One region of the Gordonia liuliyuniae genome, then DNA from elsewhere that is predicted to be linked to it. Evidence: predicted binding sites of a transcription regulator. Region 1 holds the regulator's gene; each other region holds the start of a gene.
The links. The regulator LexA, encoded in region 1, represses DNA repair genes until DNA is damaged. The targets are predictions, from matches to a motif close to CGAACANNTGTTCG.

Region 1 (5,656 bases):
GGAGTTCGTCGATCTCGCGTTGAAAATCATCCGCGGACTCAAACGACTTGTATACCGATGCGAACCGCAGGTAGGCGACCTCGTCGAGATCACGGAGCGGGCGCAGGATCGCCAGACCGACTTCATTGCTGGGAATCTCGGCCGACCCGGAGCCGCGGACGGAGTCCTCGACTTGCGACGCGAGCTTCGCCAACGCGTCCTCGTCGACGTGACGTCCCTGGCAGGCACGCCGCACGCCTTGCATGACCTTCTCGCGGCTGAACGGTTCCGACACGCCGTTGCGTTTGACGACGGACAGGACGGCGGCTTCGACAGTGCTGAATCGGCGACCGCACTCGGCGCACGATCGACGGCGGCGGATCGCCAGGCCGTCTTCAGCGACGCGGGAATCCACCACTCGTGTGTCGTCGTTCTTGCAGAACGGGCAGCGCATGCTTGAAAGAATACGCGCAACCGTCCAACTGCCCTTCACACCGCCCCCTTCACACTGTCCCCTTCACACCGGTCACGTCACACCGGCCACGTCTCCCCAGCCCCGTATCGCACGGATCAGTAGGCCGGGGCGATCAACGGCTGGCCGATCCGCAGTCCCGACGACTCCAGGTGGTTGAGCTCGCGCAACTGCTCCACGACCCCTGCCACGGGCAGGTCGGCGGCGACTCTGCGCGCGACGTCCGACAACGACTCACCGCTGCGGACGTGGACGACCTGGGTCACACCAGGGGTGCTCGGAGTGACCGCGTCCTGGTAGTCCGACCCGACGATCGTCAGCATCCAGACCACGCCGGCGAGAACGGAGCCGAGAAGCAGAGCGCCGACGACTCGACGCCGAGCGATGACACCGTCGATGTTCGAACGGTCGGCGGCCGACCGCCGTGCCCCGGCACGGTCCGCTGACGGGCGCTGCTCCAGGCGTCCGGCACGCTGAGAATCGCACGCGATTCGCGAGCGCCTACGCTCGTCGAAGGTCCCCGCCCGGCGCGGCGCACGCCCCGTCGGTCGGCACCCCCGAGCGGGCGCGTCGGTCCACAGCGGCACCCGCGGGCGCCCGTCGAGAACCGGCAAATCGCAGGTCATCACGGTGCTATGCGTGCTGTCCGGGACACGCCGCGAACGCTCATCGGGGCGCGAGATCAGTACCTGAGCCATCGGATACTCCTCATCGATCGTGTGTTCGAAGAACTCTTGTTCGATAGTAAACACCACCCCACCGACAAAGTCAGCGACACGTCGAACAATTGTTTGAAATCTGTGATCTGTTCGACTAGCGTGATCACCAGATCGGACACCGATGTTCGAACAGATCTCACCCCCACACGGGCCACCCGACGGGGTCGTGAATCACGCACGATGAGACACGCACGATGAGGAAGGACCGACGATGGCTGACACCCCCGATCCGCTGCTCTCGACGTCGACGCTGGAGGCGTCGCTGACGCAGCGCCAGCGCGAGGTGCTGGAAGTCATCCGGAAGTCGGTTCGCGAACGCGGCTATCCACCGAGCATCCGCGAGATCGGCGAGGCGGTCGGCCTCACCTCCACCTCGTCGGTGGCGCACCAGTTGCGCACACTCGAACGACGCGGCCTGCTCAAGCGCGACCCGCATCGGCCCCGCGCGGTGAATGTGCGTGACGACAACCGCACGCCCCCGTCAGACGATTCGTCCGAGGGGCTACCCACGCCGACGTTCGTTCCGGTGCTCGGTCGCATCGCGGCGGGCGGGCCGATTCTGGCGGAGCAGGCGGTCGAGGAAGTCTTCCCGATGCCGAAGGAACTCGTCGGCGACGGCTCGCTGTTCATGCTCCGGGTGGTCGGCGAATCCATGATCGACGCGGCGATCTGCGACGGCGACTGGGTCGTCGTCCGTCAGCAGAACGTCGCCGAGAACGGCGACATCGTCGCGGCGATGATCGACGGCGAGGCCACCGTCAAGACGTTCAAGCGCAAAGACGGGCACGTCTGGCTCATGCCGCACAACGAGCACTTCGAGCCGATCCCCGGTGACGACGCCGCCGTCCTCGGCAAAGTCGTCACCGTGATGCGGCGGATCTAGGCGCACCCGACCATGGAGCTAGGTGCACCCGACCATCTAGTGCCGAGACTCTAGCCCGTCACAGCGCGCGCCGCGTCGCGCGCACCCGATGCACTGGTCGCCGCGAGCGCCGCACGCGCGGCCTCGCGGCACTGTTGCATCGTGACGGTGCCGAGCTTGAGGCCGACTGCCGCCGACGCAGCGGGCGCCGACGACAGCGAACGCACCCCGAGGCCGACGAGGACACAGGCCAGTAGCGGATCAGCCGCCGCTTCGCCGCACACGCCGACGTTCTTCCCTGTCCGCTCTCCCGCGGCGCCCACCATGCCGATCAGGGCGAGGACCGCAGGCTGCCACGGATCGGTCAGCGACGCCAGCTCGGGCGACATGCGGTCGGCAGCCATCGTGTACTGCGTGAGGTCGTTGGTTCCGATCGAGACGAAGTCGACCTCGGCGAGGATCGCGTCGGCCATGATCGCGGCCGACGGCACTTCGACCATCACACCCGGAATCATGCCCCGGTCGCGCACTTGCGCGGCGAATTCGCGCGCCTCGTCCACCGTCGCGATCATCGGCGCCATGATCCACGGCACGGCTGCGGAACCCTGAGCAGCCGCCGCGAGCGCATCGAGTTGTCCGCGCCGGATCTCGGGATGCGAGAGCGCCGTCCGATTGCCGCGCACACCCATCGCCGGATTCGGCTCGAGCTCGGTGTCGACGAATCTCAGCGGCTTGTCCGAGCCCGCATCGAGGGTCCGGATGACGACCTTCCGGCCATCGAACGCCTCGATGACCTCCCGGTACAGCGCAGCCTGTTCGTCGACGGTCGGTTCGGTCGCACGGTCCAGGAACGCGAGCTCGGTCCGAAACAGCCCGACGCCCTGGACCGGTGACTGCGTCGCGGTCCGAGCGGATACGCCGTCGGCGACGTTCGCGAGGATCGCGATCGGCACCCCGTCCGCGGTCGCCCCGGGACCGGACCACGACGCCACGAGGGCGGCCTGCTCCCGCGCCCGCGTCACCGCTGCGGCGATTGCCGCGGCATCCGGTTCGGACCCGACGGTCCCGGCGTCACCATCGATGTACGCCGCTGCACCCGAAGGGATCTCATCGAGATCTGCGGTGGCGACGACACACGGGATCCCGAGTTGGCGAGCGATGATCGCGGTATGGCTACTCGGCCCGCCCTGGCGCATCGCGAGCCCGACGACGAGTGCCGGATTCAGGCCAGCCGTGTCAGCCGGAGCGAGATCGTCGGCACACAGGATCGATGGCGTCTCGGGCGTCGGGATGCCCGGCTCCGGCAGCCCGAGGAGTTCGGCGACCACCCGGTCGCGCACGTCGCGAAGATCGGTGACCCGCTCAGCCATCACACCCCCGAGCTTGGTGAACATGTCAACGAACTTCTCGGTCGCCGCGGCCGCCGCGGCAGACGCGGGGGTGCCCGATTCGATGAGTCCGGAAGCAGCCGATATCCAGCCTCGGTCTCGTGCGAGACCCGCCGTCGCGGTGAGGACTTCGGCGGAGACGCCGGTGCTGTGCGAGGCCCGGTCGGCCAATCGCGCACCCACTGCTTCGGCGGCGTCGACGAACGCCCGCTTCTGCGCGTCGCGTTCGCCTTCGGGCACCTCGGGCGCGTGGGCGTCGAACATCGGTCTGTCCCCCACTCGGATCACGGGTCCGTACGCGAGGCCTCCGACCACCGGGGTCCCGGTGACGACGATCGACGCGTCGAACGGATTGGGCACGGCCGCTGCAGTCTCACTGGCGTTCATGTGAGAGAGATTACAAGAATGTCTTGACTTTGCAAGCAAAACGCGGGTAGACACAGATCAAGTCCAAACATTCACAGATGAATCAACATTTCGTCGTCACTGATTTGGTCGTCACTGATTTGGGCATCACTGATTTTGGTCATCACTGAGGAGAGCGCACGAGATGTACGCCGAGGAACGTCAGCAGGCCATCGCCGTCGAGGTGGGCGAGCGGGGACGCGTATCGGTCGCCGACCTGTCCGAGCGGTTCTCGGTGACCGGTGAGACCGTGCGGCGCGACCTGGCCGCGCTGCAGCGCGCGGGCTCACTGATCCGTGTCCACGGCGGTGCCGTACGGCTCGACGTGGCCGCTGTCGTGGACGAGCCGGACCTCGCCGAACGTGAAGCTGCGCGCCGCACGCAGAAGGCGGCGATCGGCGCCGCCGCCCAGCAGTTCCTACCCGCTGCCGGCGGCGCAGTCCTGTTCGACGCCGGAACCACGACGTTCGCGGCGGCCACCGCCATCGGCGCCGACGCGCGTCACCAGTTCGTCACCAACAGTCTGCCCATCGCCGCGACGTTGACCGCTCTGCCACGCTCGAACGTCATCTTCGTCGGTGGGCGACTCCGCCCGAAGACGCAGGCGTCCGTCGGAGCCGACGCGTGCGACCTGCTCGCCGGGCTGCACACCAGCGTCGGCTTCATCGGTACCAACGGCCTGACGCTCACTGACGGGCTCTCCACCCCGGACATCGACGAGGCGGCCGTCAAACGCGCGATGATCGCCGCCTGTGACCGGGTCGTCGTCCTCGCCGACTCATCGAAGATCAACCGGCAGGAACTCGTCACGTTCGGCGCGGTCGCCGACATCGACGTGCTCGTCACCGACGACGGAGTCGACCCCGGCCTGGCCTCGGTCCTCTCCTCCCACGACATCGAGGTGGTCATCGCATGATTCTCACTGTCACCGCCAATCCCAGCATCGACCGGACCGTCGAACTCGACGGTCCGCTCCGGCCGGGCGGCGTGCACCGCACGAGAGGCTCCGGCGATCAGCCCGGGGGCAAAGGCGTCAATGTGGCGCGGGCGGTCTCCGCGGCGGGCATGGACGCGATGGCGCTGATGCCCGCCCGTGCGGACGACCCGTTCGTTCGACACCTCGACGCGGTCGGGCTCTCGCGGGTCGCCGTCGACGTGACGGGCGACGTCCGCGTGAACGTGACGCTCGTCGACCCCGATGGCGTCACCACCAAGGTCAACGCCCCCGGCGCCGCGCTCAACGTCGACGAGGCGGCCCGACTCTCCGCCACCGTCGTCGAACTCGCGGCGGGCGCGGACTGGCTCGCACTGTGCGGCTCGCTGCCCCCGGGACTGTCACCGTCGTGGTACGCCGACCTCGTCGACGAGCTTGCGGGCACTCGCGTACGCGTCGCCGTCGACACATCGGGCGAACCCCTTGCTCTGGTCGCGCGGACGCGACCGGACCTACTCAAGCCCAACGCCGAGGAGTTGGCGGAATTGACCGGCGCGGACCCGACCGTCCTCGAGAGCCGTGCGGCCGCAGGCGATCCCTCGGTCGCTGCCGACGCATCGGCGCGTCTTGCGGCGACGACCGGCGGAGCAGTGCTCACCACTCTCGGCGGTTCGGGCGCGCTGCTCGCGACCGGCGACGGCGTGTGGTTCGCGACCGCTCCCGCGATCCGGGTCCGCAGCACCGTCGGCGCGGGAGACTCGTCACTGGCCGGCTATCTGATTTCGGAGCGGCGAGGAGACGACGAGCCCACACGTCTACAGACGGCGGTCGCCTACGGGTCGGCCGCGGCCGCACTTCCCGGAACCACCCCGCCGACACCGGACCTCGTCGATGCAA
Region 2 (5,656 bases), on a different contig from region 1:
CGGGCAACGCTTCGTGGGCGGGAGACTTTCCACAGTTCAGGCAGCTTCCAGGTGTGCTGCAAGCCAGGCTTCAAGTGCCGAACCGGATCCGCTGGGCGGGCTGTGCGGCAGGTATTCGGGCTCTTGCCCGACGTGGTGAATCCGATTCACCTGCAGTCGGCGGGCGGATCCGTGTGGCCGCCAACCGACCCGACCCTTGTTGGGGCCGTTCGGGACGATCCGCGTCTCCCATTTGCCCGGGCCTTTGCCTTCGGAGCGGTTGTGCTTGCCGCATGCCCCGGCGAGGTTGACGATGTCGGTTTGGCCGCCGTCTTCCCAACGGATGACGTGGTGGGCTTCGGTGCGGGCAAACGGGACGTCGCATTCGGGGGCTGTGCACCCGCGGTCGCGGGCGAACATGGCGAGCCGTTGGGCTTTGGAAGCGAAGCGTTTGCCTCGTCCGAGGTGCAGCACTTCGCTGGTGTGGCCTTTGAAGATCGCAAGGTGTGGGGTCGCGTGGGCGGCGATCTCCACGAGGTCTTTCACCGGGATGCGCGCCCCGGTGGCGGTCAGCGCGACGCCGGATTGTGCGGCCAACTCTGCATCGGTGATGGTGATTACGAGTTCGGCAGGGATCCGCTCGGGCCTGCCGAGAGCGTTGTGGCCGAGAACGAAGTCGAGCATCGCGGCGAGCGCGTCGTGGTTGCGCTGGGCCGTCGTGCGGGTGTCGCGTTCGGCTGCGGCGGCGAGGGCGCCCTCGTCGAGTTCGGCTTGGTCGACGGCACCGGAGGGGGATTGGTCGTCGGCGGGATTGTTCATCCCCGGCGCCGCCCACGCGGTGAGCAGGACGTCGAGCTTGGCGCGGACGGCTGGCGTCAACGAGCCTTTCAGCTTGGACATTAGCCGCGCATCTTGCGGAGCGAGGGTGAACCCTCGCGTCCGCTTGCGATCTAGGTCGTCCGTCAGTTCGCCGTCTGGGTCGAGATGGCCGAGCAGACGAACTCCAACTTTCCGGACGCTCTCCGGCGTCAGGGTTCGAGCGGCGTCCGCGAGCTGCTGTTCGGCAGATGCAACCGTTTCGGCGTCGATTGCGGCAGGAACCCTGTCCACGACATCGGCAATGTCGCGGACGTGTGCGCGGTTGATTGCGCCGTCGCGCAGCGCTTGCGCGGTGGCGGGGTGTTGTGGTGGGAGCGGATCGCCGCCGATGCCGATGAACTCACCGGTCGCGTACATCAGCTTCATCCGGGTGCTTGCTTCCGGTGTGCCGAGACGCAGGCCGGTGGTCATGTACTTCTGCACGGTTTGAAATCCGGCCGCGTGGAACGCGAACTGGTTGTTGATCTCGATCATCAGCGACGTCGTCGCAGCTTCCGTGCGGGCGCGTGTCTGCTCGTTGACGTCGGCCACAGCCAGAAGGTCTTCGCCCGACAGCGACGCGAACGACGTACCGACGAGCTTGGCGACGGCCGCGTCGATGTGTTTCACGAGCTCGGCCGGTGAATCCGGGAGGGCGCGGCCGCTGTAGGTCGGTTCGGTCATCGGATTCACCTCCTGGGAAAAACGTGTTCGTACAGTTCATAGCTTCTTTCTGAAGCTTTGACACGACACGAACAGGAGGGTCCGACAATTCTTTTTCGGCGGAAATGCCAAGGTTGCAGCGTCCGCTACTTCCGTCGTCCGAACATCGCGCCGGTCGTCTCCAACCACTGGCGGGCGGGCGCGTCGAGGGTGCCGAGTTCGGCGGCGCGGTCGCACCACTTGCGGGCCATGAGACCGAACTTCATCGGGTTGTAGACGTCTTCTTCGCAGCTCCACAGGCCGTCGCCGGCGTAGGTGAGGATGGTGATGTTCGTGGCGGTGAACTGCGAGCCGTCGCCCGGATCGCGCATCGGGTTGTCGACCTCGCAGATCACGCGTCCCGTCGACGGATCGGTCACGTGCCACAGTGACGGGTATCCGGTCATGTGGCTGCCCGGGAACTCGTTCATCGTCTTGTTGATCCAGACGCGGATCTCCTCGCGCCCGTGCATGGTGCCGTACGCATGCTCGACGTAGTCGGCGTCTTCGGTGAACTGGTCGGCCCACACGTCCCAGTCACGGTGGTCGGCAACGTCGGCGACGGTCTTCTGGAACTGGGTGAATGCGGCGTCGAGTTCTTCTGCACTGAACGTTTCGGTCATGTTCGCCGATCGTAAGGGAGTCGGTGCGAGCGGTGCAGCGAGTTCGGAATGTCGGTCGCGGACTTGCCAGTTCGGTGTTCGGGTCATTCACCCGACCTGCGTCGATTCGGGGCATTGACCACTACTGCCGGTAGCATGCGGCGCATGTTCGAAGTCGGAGACGAGGTCGCGGGGTACCGCATCGAAGCCGTGCTCGGGGCGGGCGGCATGGGTGAGGTCTATCGCGTCCGGCATCCCCGGCTTCCGCGCAGCGACGCGCTAAAGGTGTTGAGGTCGGCGCACACGGGCGACCCGGTGGTGCGCGCTCGGTTCGAGCGGGAAGCGGACCTGGTCGCGCCGCTCGTGCACCCCAACTTGGTGCGGGTGTACGACCGCGGCGTCTTGAACGACGTCCTCTGGATCGCCATGGAGTTGGTCCCGGGCACGGATGCGTCGAAGATCGTGAAGCAGTCGCCGGGCGGTTTGGACGCTCGGCTGGTCGCCAACATCGTCGATGGTGTGGCGGCGGCGCTCGACGTCGCGCATCGACACGGCATCCTGCACCGCGATGTGAAGCCGGCGAACATCCTGATCACGCCCGGCCAGGATCCGATCCTCCCGGATGCGGTGAAAGTGACGGACTTCGGCATCGCGCAGGCGCTCGGTGACGCGGGCGCTGAACTCACCAGTACCGGCACGACGGTCGGCACCATGCGGTACTGCTCGCCCGAACAGATCGACGGCCGGGGCGTCGACGGCCGCGCCGACCTTTATTCGCTCGCCGCCACAGCGTTCGAACTGGTGACGGGTAGTTCGCCGTACGATTCGACGAGCATCCACGGGTTGATGACGGCGCACATGTTCGCCGAGCCGCCCCGGGCGAGCGAACGCAACCGGAGCCTGTCGCCTGCCGTTGACGCAGTATTCGCCGTCGGACTCGCCAAGGATCCGGCGCAGCGTCAGCCGTCGTGCCTGGCGTTCGCGCACGCTCTGCGCGTCGCACTCTTCGAGGGCCGCGGGCCGGTGATCCCGCCGTCGTTCGCGAACACGCCGGGTGCGCCGGTCCGCAACATCGCGCCCGGCGCTTACGCGCCGAACGTCATCCACACCGGCATGGTGCCGACCCCGAGCGGGCCGCACGAGAACGCGTCGCCGCCTTGGTATCGCCGGACCCCCGTCGTGGCGACCAGCGTGGTCGCGGTTGCGGCGGCCATCGGCATCGGCAGCGGTTTCGCGTGGGCGTCGGGCAGTGGGCTGTCGGCCCCGTCCGGTGTCGAGGTCACAGCGTCTCCGAAGGGCGTCGAGATGTCGTGGGACGACGTCTCCGGCGCCAGTGAGTACCTCGTCAAAGAGGACGACAAAGTGATCCGGACGGTGAGCGGTACGTCGTTCACCTATACGAGTCCGTTTCCCGGCGAGCACACGTACTCGGTCGCCGCGCGCAGCACGACGACGAAGGGGTCGGACTTCACGTCGTCCGACCCGGTCGACGTCTACCTGACTTGGGGAGTGCTTGGTGATGTCGCCGCCATGTATCCGGAATTGCTGCCTGCGACGCCGGTCAGCACCAACGGATTCGGCGGTATGAAATGCCGTGCGGAAGGCCCGAAGACGTCCGACTACAAGCCGGGGTCGCTGATCACATGCTCGAAGATCGACAGCGCAGACCAGACTGAGTTCGTGGTCCGGATCGGTGTTTACACGGACGCGGACACTGCGAGTTCGGCTGCATACGGTGAGACGCCGATCGACAACGAGGACGAGTACAACGTCAAGTCTCCGCAGAACGCGAAGGGCAGCATCCAGACGGGGGAGAAGGGCGGAGAGTCACGGTCGGTTTTCATCTTCAGCAGCGACGATGAACCTCGGAGTAGGACGTTCGTGGAAGTCGCCTATCCGGGACCGAAGAAGACCAAGCAAGCTCGCGACCTGCTGGGAAGGCTGCCGTTCTGATGACAGTTCATCATCCGGGCGCCATGCCCGGCCGCGAGCAGTCGGATGGGATTCGTCGCACGTGGTGGATCATCGCGGCAGCAGCCGTCGTGGTTCTCCTCGCCTGCCTGTTCGGAGTTCGTTTTGCAGTCGGCGGCTCCGGCGCGGTCGATACCCCGTCGGGTCTGACCACATCGGTCGACGAGGCAGTGGTGAAGGCCGCGTGGACCGGCGTCTCAGGAGCCGACCGGTATCAATTGGTTCGTGACGACTCGGTGGTCGTCTACGACGGCGCCGCGACGACATACGTCGACGATCAGGCGGCGACCGGAAAACACAGGTACACAGTGCGCGCGGTGTCGGACGATGTCGTGTCGGCGTCTAGTACTGCGAGCGAGACGACCGTCGGTTCCAGTTGGGGCGCCTATACGACGTTCGTGAGGCAGTTCCCCGAATTGTTGCCGCAGACGCCCGACCTGTCCGGTTGGAAGAGCATCGAATGCTACTGGATGCTCAGCGGGTTCAAAGGCGAGACCGGTGCCGCCGTCGACGGCAGCGGGAACGCCCTTTCCCGTGCTCGTATAGCGTGCGACGGACCCGATGTTGCGGTCTCGGTGGCCTGGCTCGACTCGAAGTCGGCCACTGATGCGATATTCGTGAACGCGTCGAAGCGGCCCGGGATCGAGGCTGTCAAATGGCGATTCGGTACGGGATACTTCGACGGCGCCGAGCACGTCATGCATCTCCGTCCGGACAACCACGAGAACGTGTGGATCGGAATCGGTGCGAATGGTGCAACTAAAGACCAGTTGCTGGAATTCGCGAACGGCATTCCGTTGGATTGAGTGGGTTCATCACCGCGCTGGGAACACTGCCACTCGCGATGTGACGGAATGCGCTGGAGTCCAGCAGCCCTACCGTATCGCCAGTTCCGGGAACCCGGCGACGATCGCGGCAATGTTGTAACCCGCCGTGGATAGCACGTCCTTTCCGTCTTTTCCCTTCACGAGCCTCGGGTATCCGGCATGCCCGCTCGCTGCTTGATGGTGTGCGCCCTTGGGGTCTTCGCCTTCTTTAGTGGACAATTCTTCTATGCCGTCTATCTCGTAGGGATTGGTCCCCCAGAAGTGCAATTTCGTGTGGGCTGCGAAATAGTTGACGGTGGGATCGTCGCTCGTGCGCATGATGTACGCCGAATTTTCTGGAAGGCCGAGCTCGTCGACGCGGTCTATCACCAACCCCGGGGATCCATAGAATACTGCGCTGCTCACCACCTGCGGCGCGCAGTCCGCCTTCTTTGATTTCAGCATCTGCAACGCCAACGACGCAGCCAGCGATCCGTAGGAGTGACCGAGTAGCGACAACCGGCCTGTCGGATTGTTCTGACGGATACCACTGAGGAACTCGGCGAGGTTGGGCGCCGCTTCACGGGCGCGCCGCGTCGTCGCCATGTTCCAGGCATCGATGATGCGACGTGTCTCCACAGCATCGAGCGGCGGGTCGTAGCCGAGCCACGCGATCGTTGCCGTACTGGCCGGGCGGGCCTCCGACGTCAGGATCTCCTTGACGGCCCTGTGAAGCTG
Region 3 (5,656 bases), on a different contig from region 1:
ACCGGATCGTCGATATGTGTGAAAGATCGATTGCGAGAGAGGATCTGTGATTCGAGCGCAGATCCAGGCTCGATTAGTATTTCGGCCTCTCGGCGAACAGCCGTCCACGATCGTTCGTTCTTAGCAGTCAATTCGCTCAGCGGAATCCCGGTGCCGTCCACGAAACTGCCGAGTGAGGCTCCGGGCAGCGAGCGTGCTTCGGCGACGATCTCCGGCCAACGCACCCGCATCTGGCGCTTGATGCTCGCCGGCACCCTTCCTTGTGTTTCCTCGTCGAGGACAATGCGGCATCCGGATGGCAGGGTTGGAAAGGCTTGTTCGACGTCGGTCGCAATCTTGGTCCGGCTGCGCCCGGTGATCGCGCGTAATCGCAGATCCCACCGGAACTCTTCGTGCTGCGCGCCAACGAAGTCGAGCACAGTGAGAACGGCTTTGCCATCCGCGAACCGAAGTCCGCGACCAAGCTGTTGCAGGAAGATTGTGACGCTTTCCGTCGGCCGGAGCATGAGGATGGTGTCGACAGATGGGATATCGAGACCCTCATTGAATACGTCGACGGAGAAGATGACATTAATCGTCCGGTTTTTGAGGTCGGCGATTGCTCGGACTCGGTCAACGTCTCGCGTCCCGCCGTCGACGATGGCTGCTGGGATCCCGGCCGCGGTGAACGTCTTAGCCATGTAATCGGCATGCTGACGGCTGGCACAGAACCCGAGCGCCCTCATAGCCCTGGGGTCGATGATTTGTCTCGTGATCGCACGAAGAATGATTGCGGCGCGCGCGTCGTTTCCGGTGTAGATCTTGTTGAGTTCCGACGGCTCGTAGCGACCTCGTTTCCATGTTAGACGCGATAGGTCGACCCGTCGGCGATCCCGAAGTAGTGGAAGGGGCACAGGAGTTCCGCTTCCAACGCGTCCCAGAGTCGGAGTTCGGTGGCGGTACGGTTGTCGAAGAACTCTCGGACGTTGATACCGTCGGCGCGCTCTGGCGTCGCGGTGAGACCGACGAGCTCACGCGGTGTGAAATGGCTGGTGATCGCGCGGTATGTCGGCGCAGCGCCGTGATGGAATTCGTCGACGACGACCACGTCGAAATGGTTCGGAGCGATAGTGGAGACGCCGTACGACGCAAGGGACTGAACGCTCGCGAAGACGTGGGACCAGCGTTCAGGACGAGCACCGCTCACGTACATCTCACCGAAATTTGCATCGGAGAGGACTTCGCGGTAGGTCCGACGGGCCTGGTCGAGGATCTCCTGCCGATGAGCGACGAATAGGATGCGGAGATCCTCGCCGGTCGAGCGCAGGAGGTTCCGGTAGTCGAGTGCTGCGAGAACCGTCTTGCCGGTGCCCGTCGCGGCAACCACAAGGTTTCGGTGGCGATCGTGAACCTCGCGCTCAGCGCGGATCTCGTCGAGCATCACTTGCTGGTATGGATACGGCCGGACCTCTAGACCGGAGATCGTCAGCGTCGACCTTTCACTTTTGCGGCCTCCAGACGTTTCGGCCAATGCGTCGTCGAGCCGGTCACGATCGCGGTCGGGGTCATACTCTTCGAACGAGGGGTCTTCGTTCCAGTAGGTTTCGAACGTCGATTGAAACTTGTCAATGAGGCTTGGTGTGCTGATGCGAGATAACCGCACGTTCCATTCGACGCCGTCTACGAGTGCAGCGTTCGAGAGGTTCGACGAACCAATGTAGGCGGTGTCGTAACCAGAGGTTCGGTGGAAGTGCCAAGCCTTGGCGTGAAGACGCGTGCGTAACGCGTCATACTGCACACGAACCTCAGCCCCGTACTCCCGGACAAGCCGGTCGAGCGTCGCACGCTCCGTTGAACCAAGGTAAGTGGTCGTGATTACTCGAAATGGCTTGCCGGCATCGGCCAGTGCTGTCAACTCGCGTTCGAGGAGTCGTACTCCGCTCCACCGGATAAACGCGCAAACGAGGTCCACTCGATCGGCCGACGATATTTCAGCAGGCAACTCGTGGCCGATCGACGGCTCCCCACTGGCGTTTGTCAGGAGCGCAACCTCCGATAGGGGCGTTGCCGGGCGGACCCTCGTACGATCGATGACGCCCGCCGCCGACGGACGGTAGAGCCGGAGGACTTGGCGAGCGGGATCGAGGACTGAATCGCCGGCGGCATCGAGATCGGCCAACAACTGGTTGGCGGCCGCAAGCTGCGCGCCTTGGTCAGAGATGCCGCTGAGGTGACGGAAGACGATATCACTCACATGCCGTGCGAGGACGTGTGGCTGGTCCGATTTCTCGACCGTCGACGCGTCGAATCGGAGTTCGGTCACGTTGAGTTGAGCCTGCAAGTCGTCTGTGAGGATCCGCTCGTAGATACCTTCGTCCATTCGACGAGTGTGTCAGATTCATCCGACAGTTCGGACTGTGCGGAATCGTTTCGATCATGCGCCGCTTCGTCCTTGAGCCGGTCGGAACCGCCGTCCGTGAAGCGGGGGAATTGTCGGCGGCAACTGATCTCATTTGGTTAGCGAGAACGGGAGGTGGCCGTGTCTGTGTACCGCGTCAACGTCGTCGAAGTAGTCAGGCGGTCAGCGACGATCGAGATACCTGACGGGTCCGACGTCGAGGATCCGTTGGTGCGGCGTGCAGTCGAAGACGCGGCGCGGGAAATTGCGGTCGAGATCGATGCAGGCGAAGCGCAGATCGAGATCCTGCCCGCACTCGTACCCAGATCGATCGACTGCAGGCTTACGTGAGAGACGTGCCGCTGTCGCGTGCGTCCGCAGGGCCAACGGCGAGTCGAACATAGTTTCTTGTCAGAGGTGAGTTGTACCATATTGATAGTTCTCGGGTAGCGCCGGGGGCGGGGGTTGTTTGACAAGTTGATAGCGCGCCGCAGTCCGGGCGAACCCGTTTCAAGACTGCTCGTTCCTCGGGGGAGAGTGCGAGCCGCGGGAGGAGTGCGGCGGCTGTGGCCGGGGTGGTGTCTCGGCGGTTCGTGTCCTGTTGTTCGTGCGCCGCTCGTATGAGTGGCCGTCTGGAGGGGAGGTCGTGTCATGTTCGCTTGTGATGTTCGTGAGTTCGCTGACCGGGTTGTCGATGAGCTCGCTCCACCTGCTGCCGGCGAAGTGGAGTCGGGGGAGTCTGATCGGTTGGCGTGCCGGCTCGGTCGGGCGAGCACGGTCGGGGTCGATGACGCCGAGATTCTGTCGGCGATCGTGGAGGTCGCGCGTGCACGCAATGTGCTCGATGCCGCGCAGTCGGTGTTGGTGCGTGCTGCTGAGCGGGCCGGGGTCCCGTTCCGGCGACGGGTGCGTTCGGCAGCGGGGTTGTTGACCGCGATCGGGGTCGCGCCGGCGGTGGCGCACCGCACAGTCCGCAATGGGCACCACGCCGACCGTCTGGAGGCGGTCGGGCGAGCGTTGCGGGACGGGTCGTTGTCGGCGGAGATGGCCGACGCGGTCGGCACAGGTGTTGCTGGTGTTGATCGGCGGGTTGGACTCGACGAGGCCGAACGCGGCGTGTTGGCGCGGAAGCTGTTGCTGCAGACCACGCCGGGCGAGGTTGCGGCCGCCGCCAGGGGTGAGGCGATTCGGTTGGCCGGCGAGAGTGCCGATCCGGATCGGGTTCCGGTAGCGGAGGATCCGGCGTCCAACGAGATGTCGTTGACCGTCGCCGAGGACGGTCGGATCACCTCCACGATCGATGTGGACGTGCTCACCGGGGAAGAGTTACACGCCGCGCTCGACCCGCTCTGCCGCCCGGTCCCACTGCCGGACGGGTCGCCAGATCCCAGGTCGACCGGGCAGCGGCGGGCCGATGCGCTCGGGCAGATCATCCGCACGTATCTGTCCGGGTCGGCGCGTCCCACCAGCGGGGGCGTGTTGCCGCACGCGACCCTGGTGGTCCCGACCGTCGGGAAACAATCAACCGCCTCGGTCGGTGGGGGTGTGGCCCGTCTCGGGTTCACCGGCCCGGTGTCGTCGTCGACGGTCGGGCTCGTGTTGTGTGCCGCGGCCGTGTCGGCGGTGCGGGTCGATGGCGAGGGTGTTCCGCTCGATGTCGGGCGAGAGCATCGGTTGTTTCCTCCGGGGATTCGGAAGGCGCTCGCGGTCCGTGATGGTGGGTGCGCGTTTCCCGGGTGTGGCCGCCCGGTCTCGTGGACCGATGCGCACCACTGTGTTCCGTGGTCGCGGGGCGGGGACACATCGTTGGGTAACGGTGTCCTGTTGTGTCGAATGCACCACGTGCACGTCCACCAGGGAGGGTGGGAGGTGTTCATCGGCCGCGACGGGCATCCCTGGTTCCGGCAGCCGGTCGACCCCGCACGCCCGGGCAGGCGAGGTGAACCGTTGCGCTCACACGGTCGGCGGACCATGACTATCCACCCGACAGCCGCCTGACGAGGGACGAGACGGCGGCTAGATCAGCTGAACAAGTGCTGACCCCACCATTCGCCGTCCTGCACACCGGGCGGCACCGCGAAGTTCGCGGAAGCGTTCGGGATCAGGTATTCGGTCATCGCATCCTTGCGGGAGAGCTGATGCTGCATCGGAACGAACTGTTTGAAGCTGTCCCGATTGAACGCGATGAAGAACAAGCCTGCGTCGAGGTGGCCGAAACCGTCGGAGCCGTCGGTGAAGTTGTAGCCGCGCCGCAGAATCTGCGCGCCGTTGTTCTGATCGGGGTGCGCCAGACGGACGTGCGCGGTGCGCGCGATCATCGGCGCACCGTACGACGTGATGTTGAAGTCCGGTTCGTCGAACTCCGACTCCTTACCGATCGGAGCGCCCTCGCCCTTCGTCCGGCCGACGATCGTCTCCTGCTCCTTCAAGTTCGCGCGATCCCACGGTTCGATATCCATCCGAATGCGGCGGGCGACGAGATATGTGCCGCCCGTCATCCACTGCGCCGCAGGTGGATTGTCCTTCTCGGCGACCCACACCTGCTCGTCGAGGACAGCGGTGTCCTCCGCGCGAACGTTCGCGGTCCCGTCCTTGAAACCGAACATGTTGCGGGGGGTGTCCTGCCCTCGCGTCGTCGACGACGTACGGCCGAACCCGAGCTGGGACCAGCGCACCGACACAACGCCGACACCGATCCGCGCAAGATTTCGGACCGCGTGCACGGCCACCTGCGGGTCGTCCGCGCATGCTTGAATGCAGATGTCGCCGAACGAACGGGACGGCTCGATCTTCTCCGCCGCGAACGCCGGCAGATCCGCCAGCGCAGCAGGCTTACGCGCACCGATCCCGAAACGATCCGGCCGACCCGGGTCCGACGCACTCGGCCCGAACAGTCCGGGACCGAAACCGATCGTGAGCGTGAGATGGGCGGGAGAGAGCCCGAGCGCCTCGCCGGTATCCGCAGGCGGCGCGTAATCGCCGAGGCCGAGAGCACCGTCCTCGACGGTCTCCTCGCCACGCGTCATACGTTCAGCGGCGACAGTCCACCGTTTCAACATGTCGACCAACTCGTCACGAGAATCGGTGACGACGTCGAACGCCGCGAAATGCAGACGATCCTGGGCGGCAGTCGTGATGCCGGCCTGGTGGTCGCCGCGGAACGGCACCGTCTGGTCGTCGGACGACGAATCAGCCGAACCGGCACCGTAACCGCCCGCTGCACCTGCGACACCGCCGACGACCAGCCCCGCGCCCGCCGCACCCAGCACGGCGCGACGC

Region 2: a site for LexA is predicted at 1,538-1,551, ahead of L5G33_RS08155 (HNH endonuclease signature motif containing protein). Genes of this name have one in related genera too.
Region 3: a site for LexA is predicted at 2,773-2,786, ahead of L5G33_RS18460 (HNH endonuclease signature motif containing protein). Genes of this name have one in related genera too.

Annotation. Positions count from the first base shown of each region.
Region 1 is NZ_JAKKOR010000005.1:195,606-201,261, forward strand. It holds gene nrdR (transcriptional regulator NrdR) at 1-433, opposite strand, end outside; gene L5G33_RS06510 (LysM peptidoglycan-binding domain-containing protein) at 550-1,149, opposite strand; gene lexA (transcriptional repressor LexA) at 1,382-2,053, shown strand; gene L5G33_RS06520 (phosphoenolpyruvate--protein phosphotransferase) at 2,104-3,807, opposite strand; gene L5G33_RS06525 (DeoR/GlpR family DNA-binding transcription regulator) at 3,971-4,741, shown strand; gene L5G33_RS06530 (1-phosphofructokinase family hexose kinase) at 4,738-5,656, shown strand, end outside.
Region 2 is NZ_JAKKOR010000006.1:15,889-21,544, reverse strand. It holds gene L5G33_RS08155 (HNH endonuclease signature motif containing protein) at 37-1,521, opposite strand; gene L5G33_RS08150 (nuclear transport factor 2 family protein) at 1,647-2,162, opposite strand; gene L5G33_RS08145 (serine/threonine-protein kinase) at 2,307-4,094, shown strand; gene L5G33_RS08140 (hypothetical protein) at 4,094-4,918, shown strand; gene L5G33_RS08135 (alpha/beta hydrolase) at 4,988-5,656, opposite strand, start outside.
Region 3 is NZ_JAKKOR010000014.1:14,399-20,054, forward strand. It holds partial or broken gene L5G33_RS18450 (DEAD/DEAH box helicase) at 1-2,359, opposite strand, end outside; gene L5G33_RS18455 (hypothetical protein) at 2,519-2,728, shown strand; gene L5G33_RS18460 (HNH endonuclease signature motif containing protein) at 3,029-4,375, shown strand; gene efeB (iron uptake transporter deferrochelatase/peroxidase subunit) at 4,399-5,656, opposite strand, start outside.